One region of the Dorea hominis genome, then DNA from elsewhere that is predicted to be linked to it. Evidence: riboswitches for the same ligand, from Rfam matches in the RefSeq annotation. Region 1 holds a riboswitch; the other holds the start of a gene.
The links. Region 1 has a riboswitch for glycine ahead of H8S07_RS08570 (serine hydroxymethyltransferase). Riboswitches for the same ligand answer to the same signal wherever they lie in the genome.

Region 1 (3,194 bases):
TTACGGTGAAGTCAGTGCATTTATCACAAAATATATGAAAGAACATACCTACCAGTTGCTAGAACGGGTGGCAGAAACCCTTGCGGAAGAGATGCTTAAGAGCATATCGGGACTTTGCAAGATCGATCTGGAGATCAAGAAACCATGGGCACCGGTAGGACTTCCGCTGAAAACAGTCAGTGTTAAAATTTCGCGCGAATGGCATACAACATATATCGCACTTGGCTCTAATATTGGTGACAGTGAAACTTATCTGAATGAAGCAGTCGAAAAAATAGGACAGATTCCTACTTGTACAGTTGAAAAAGTTTCTTCTTATCTTGTAACAGAGCCTTACGGAGTGACAGATCAGCCGGATTTTTTAAATGCATGTCTGAAACTGCGGACGCTATTATATCCGGAAGAATTGTTAAAAGAATTAAACCGGATCGAGAAAGAAGCGGGCAGGGAGCGGATTATACACTGGGGACCGAGAACACTGGATCTGGATATTCTGCTGTATGATGACATCGTACTGGAAGAAGATGATCTCTGTATTCCACATGTTGAAATGCACAAAAGAAGCTTTGTGCTGGAACCATTGGCCGAAATTGCACCGTACAAACGCCATCCGGTATATGGAAAAACAGTGCGGGAAATGTTAGAGGAAATTCAGGCACAGTTATAGTATAATAAACAGGGGCAATGAGGCAGAGAAACTGCAGACAGTAATATCAAGACAGAAGAAGGAGGCAGAAGAATGGAACTTTGGGATATTTATGACAAAGACAAAAATCCAACCGGTCGCACGATGAAGAGAAATGACTGGTGCTTGAAAGATGATGAATATCATCTGACAGTACTTGGAGTAGTTGCAAGACCAGATCACACGTATCTTATCACAAAACGTGTAATGACAAAAGCGTGGGCACCGGGATGGTGGGAAGTATCCGGAGGCGCAGCACAGGCAGGAGAAACTTCGGAAGAAGCTGTTATACGCGAAGTGAAGGAAGAGACAGGGCTGGATGTAAGGAATGCGGAAGGTGGATATTGTTTCACATATCACAGAGAGAACCCGGGAGAAGGAGATAATTACTTTGTAGATGTTTATCGCTTTGTTCTGGATATTGACGAGAGTGATATACATTTACAGGAAGAAGAAACAGCGGGATACCGTTTCGCGACAAAGAAAGAAATTGAAAATCTTGCCGGAGAAGGCATTTTCCTGCATTATGACAGTATCAAAGAAGTTTTCAGATAGATTATCTATAAAATTGATAACTCTATAGATATAATAAATACACAAAAAAATGATAAAAAAATAACTTATTTTGTAATTATTGACGAAAACAAAAGCATTGTGTATACTAAGGGCAGTTGATAAGTCGGCAGATGAATTCGTGAGATACCGTATGGATAAAGAACAGGGGCTAGGCTTTATCCGAAACGGAGCCGAAGGGGTAGGCAGAAACTCTCAGGTAAAAGGAATGGATTCGGACGACACTCTGGAGAACAATATTTTTAATTGTACCGAAGAAGTAAACTGGCAGTTATATGGGGGAAAAACGATCAGCAATCTTTCAGGTAAAAGGACAGAGGCAGACAAAAGATCTTTAGTAAATGAAGCAAAGGTTTTTTGCCTGTTTTTTATTGGGGGAAACAGGCGTATCGAAGGAGGACAATAAGATGAACAGAATTGAAGATGTAACAAATTATATCAAAGAGTATGATGACGAAGTTGGAAAAGCACTGGAGCTGGAACTTGGAAGACAGAGAAGAAATCTCGAACTGATTGCTTCAGAGAATATCGTAAGCCCTGCGGTTATGCTCGCAATGGGAACAGTCCCAACAAACAAATATGCCGAAGGATATCCGGGAAAACGTTACTATGGTGGATGCGAAGACGTAGATATTCTGGAGAACATTGCAATCGAACGTGCGAAGAAGTTATTTGGCGCAGAGCACGCAAATGTACAGCCACATTGCGGAGCAAATGCTAATACAGCAGTTTATCAGGCACTCATCAAACCGGGTGATACAGTTATGGGACTGAACCTGGCACATGGCGGACATCTGACACATGGTTCACCGGTAAACTTATCAGGACTCTTGTATAATTTTGTACCTTATAATGTAAATGATGAAGGATTTTTGGATTACGACGAGATTCGTAAGATTGCACATGAGTGCAAACCTAAATTAATTGTAGCAGGAGCCTCTGCTTATCCAAGAGAGATCAAATTTGATGTTTTCGCTGATATCGCAAAAGAAGTTGGCGCATATCTGATGGTTGATATGGCTCACATTGCAGGACTGGTAGCAGCAGGACTTCACCAGAGCCCGGTTCCATATGCAGATGTTGTAACAACAACAACACATAAGACACTGCGTGGACCAAGAGGTGGACTGATCCTTTGCAAAGAAGAGCATGCAAAAGCAATTAACAAAGCTATTTTCCCAGGAACACAGGGAGGACCGCTTGAGCACATCATCGCTGCAAAAGCTGTATGCTTCGGAGAGGCTCTGAAACCAGAATTCAAAGAGTATCAGCAGCAGGTTGTTAAGAATGCAAAAGCACTTGCAGATGCTATGGTAGCAGAAGGATTTAACCTTGTAAGTGGTGGAACAGATAACCATCTGATCTTAGTTGATCTTCAGAATATGAACATTACAGGAAAAGAATTACAGAATCGTCTGGATGAAGTATATATTACTGTTAATAAAAATGCAGTACCGAACGATCCTGCAAGCCCGTTTGTAACAAGCGGAGTTCGTATCGGAACACCTGCAGTTACAACTCGTGGACTGAAAGAAGAAGATATGAAGACAATTGCAAAACTGATCAAGATGACAGTTACAGATTTCGATACAAAAGCAGATGAGATCCGTGAAGAAGTTAATAAGATCTGCACAAAATATCCGCTGTATGAATAAGAGCTGAAAACGCTTCATAGATGAATGGAATAGATCCCTTACTCAATTATAAACAGAAAAGTCCGGTGCGTTATGGAGAAGCACCGGATTTTTCTGTAGCTTTTTTCGCACCGCTGTGATAAAATACATCTACAACATATGTTGATTCATAAAAATCTAAGAGTACTTAATTTCAAAAAAATCAAAAACCATTATCAAAAGAATATCAAAACATATTCAAAAGGTTCGAGTCGAACAGGAGAATCCCAACTAAATTTACTTTCTAGCATATTAATAGAAAA
Region 2 (3,194 bases), on a different contig from region 1:
TGCAACAAGCGGTGGACAGGAAGCTGATAAAGGTGTGATCCGCAGTGCAGACGGTGAATTTGTAGTAGAAGATGTTGTAAAACTTCTCGGTGGCAAATTCGGACATGTCGGTCATGTGACAAAAGGCATGATCAAAATCGGTGATAAAGTGACACTGGAAGTTGATCGTGAGAACCGTGCACTTGCTGCAAATAACCACAGTGCAACACATCTGTTACAGAAAGCACTCCGCATGGTGCTTGGAACACATGTAGAACAGGCTGGATCTCTGAACAATGCGAACAGACTTCGGTTTGACTTTACGCATTTTTCTGCTATGACAGAAGAACAGCTCAAAGAAGTAGAGGCAATCGTCAACAGAGAAATTCGTAATCATCTTCCGGTTGTTGTGCGCAACATGCCGATCGAGGAAGCGAAAAAGACAGGAGCAGCGGCTCTGTTTGGTGAAAAATACGGAGATATTGTACGTGTTGTCAGCATGGGAGATTTCTCTATTGAGTTCTGTGGTGGTACACATGTGGCAAATACCGGTGATATCATGGCATTTAAGATCCTTTCCGAGTCCGGTGTCGCAGCCGGTGTGCGCCGTATTGAAGCACTGACTTCCAAAGGACTGATGGATTATTACGAGGAACAGGAGCAGAAACTTCACGAAGCTGCGAAGATGTTGAAGACAACTCCGGATAATATAGAAGAGAAGATCAGTCATCTGCAGGCTGAGAATAAGGCATTAAAGAGCGAAGTGGAGAGCCTGAAGGGCAAGCTTGCCAAAGATGCTATAGGTGATGTGATGAATCAGGTGACAGAAGTTGTCGGTGTGAAACTGCTCGCCGCAAAGGTAGAAGGCGTGGATATGAACGGACTCCGTGATCTTGGTGACCAGTTAAAAGACAAGCTTGGCGAAGGTGTTGTCGTGCTTGTATCGGCTACAGATGGTAAAGTCAGCCTGATGGCTATGGCTACCAAAGGAGCAATTGATAAAGGCGCACATGCAGGTAATCTGATCAAGGCTTGTGCATCATGCGTTGGCGGTGGTGGTGGTGGCCGCCCGAATATGGCCCAAGCTGGGGGCAAGAAGCCGGAAGGCATGAATGATGCACTCACAAAAGCGAAAGAAGTACTGGCTGAACAGCTTGCATAAGTGCACTTTAGAAGTATGAAAATACGCAGATAATAGTACAATAAAATACAATGAAAATAAAGAAAGATAGATTTTCTACAAAAAAGTGAAAATGTATCTTTCTTTTTTATAGATAATAACTATAATGACTGTTGCAATTGCCTATAAATAACAGAAAAGTTAAAAAATAAACAATTATTGACAGATAATTTAAGGGCTGTTACAATAAGCCTGTCAAAATAAAAGAAAAGTGATCGGGTGATGAACCTAAGAGAGATTATTAGCAATAAGCAATAGCGCCGAAGGGGCAAGAAGTAATTCGAAACTCTCAGGCAGAAGAATTGGGTTCGGACGAAGCTCTGAAAGAAAGCAGACAGGGAGGCAGAAAGTCCTGAAATAGGATATGTCTCTTATTTTTTTGCTCCGACAAACTTTTAACGGAACAAGACCCGCTGACAGAGCAGTTCATGATGAGAAAAAAGGAGGATTTTTATCATGGAATTAAAAACGCCACTCTATGATGCACATGTGAAGGCAGGAGGTAAGATCGTACCATTTGGAGGTTACCTTCTTCCGGTACAGTATGAAGCAGGTGTAATCAAAGAACATATGGCTGTTCGTACTCAGGCAGGACTATTTGATGTATCTCATATGGGAGAAGTTTTATGCGAGGGAAAGGATGCACTTGCAAATATCCAGATGATACTGACGAATAACTTTGACAATATGGTGGATGGACAGGCAAGATACAGTCCGATGTGTAATGAACATGGCGGAACAGTAGACGATCTGATTGTTTACAAACATTCCGATGATCATTACTTTATTGTTGTCAATGCAGCAAACAAAGATAAAGATTATCAGTGGATGTTAAATCATCAGTTTGGAGAAGTCAAATTTACAGACGTATCTGCTCAGTATGCACAGCTTGCACTGCAGGGACCAAAAGCAATGGATATCTTAAGAAAGCTGACAGCAGAAGAGAACATTCCTCAGAAATACTACCATGCAGTATTCGACACAGAAGTAGCCGGAATCCCATGTATCATTTCCAAGACAGGATACACAGGTGAGGATGGAGTAGAATTATATCTGCCAAGCGAGTATGCAGAGAAGATGTGGGATACACTTCTTGAAAATGGAAAAGAAGAAGGACTTATTCCGTGTGGTCTTGGAGCAAGAGATACACTTCGTATGGAAGCAGCAATGCCACTTTACGGTCACGAGATGGATGATGATGTTTCACCGCTGGAGACAGGACTTGGATTCGCAGTGAAGATGAAAAAAGATGACTTTATCGGTAAGAAAGCTCTGGAAGAACATGCAGAACTAACGAGAAAAAGAGTAGGTCTGGAAGTTATTGGAAGAGGAATCATCCGTGAACATCAGGATGTATATGCAGACGGCAAAGTGATCGGACATACAACATCCGGTACAAAAGGTCCTTTCATTGACAAGGCTGTCGGAATGGCATTACTGGAAACTGACTATACAGATGTCGGAACAAAATTACAGGTGGATGTCAGAGGACGTATGGTTGATGTAGAAGTTGTAGCACTTCCGTTCTATAAGAGAGCAAAATAAATATAAGGATGCCAGGGAAAAGGTCTGAAACCGAGGGTATCACAAACAGGGGCATATTATATCATAAAAGAAAAGGAGATTAAAACAATGGAATTAAGAGCAGAATTAAAGTATTCAAAATCACACGAGTGGATAAAAGAGGATGGAGACGTAAGCGTGATCGGATTAACAGATTATGCACAGTCTGAATTAGGAGATCTTGTATTTATAAACCTTCCGGAAGTTGGAGATGAAGTAACAGTCGGAGAAGCATTCGCAGATGTTGAGTCTGTAAAAGCAGTATCTGATGTATTCTCACCGGTTTCAGGTGTTGTAACAGAGATCAACGAAGAACTGTTAGATGCTCCGGAATCTATCAACGAAACACCTTATGATGCATGGTTTGTAAAAGTTGGTGAAGTAAAAGAGACAGAAGAACTGTTAGATGCTGACGCATACAAAGCATTTGTAGAAAGCGAAGAGGCTTAATACATAAGAATGTGAAGAAAGG

Region 2: it holds a riboswitch for glycine, as region 1 does, so the genes downstream of both, gcvT (glycine cleavage system aminomethyltransferase GcvT) here and H8S07_RS08570 (serine hydroxymethyltransferase) in region 1, are expected to answer to the same signal.

The regions. Positions count from the first base shown of each region.
Region 1 is NZ_JACOOY010000009.1:89,190-92,383, reverse strand. It holds gene folK (2-amino-4-hydroxy-6-hydroxymethyldihydropteridine diphosphokinase) at 1-667, shown strand, start outside; gene H8S07_RS08575 (NUDIX hydrolase) at 740-1,240, shown strand; glycine riboswitch at 1,475-1,585, shown strand; gene H8S07_RS08570 (serine hydroxymethyltransferase) at 1,666-2,913, shown strand.
Region 2 is NZ_JACOOY010000005.1:155,017-158,210, forward strand. It holds gene alaS (alanine--tRNA ligase) at 1-1,141, shown strand, start outside; glycine riboswitch at 1,379-1,474, shown strand; gene gcvT (glycine cleavage system aminomethyltransferase GcvT) at 1,616-2,704, shown strand; gene gcvH (glycine cleavage system protein GcvH) at 2,792-3,172, shown strand.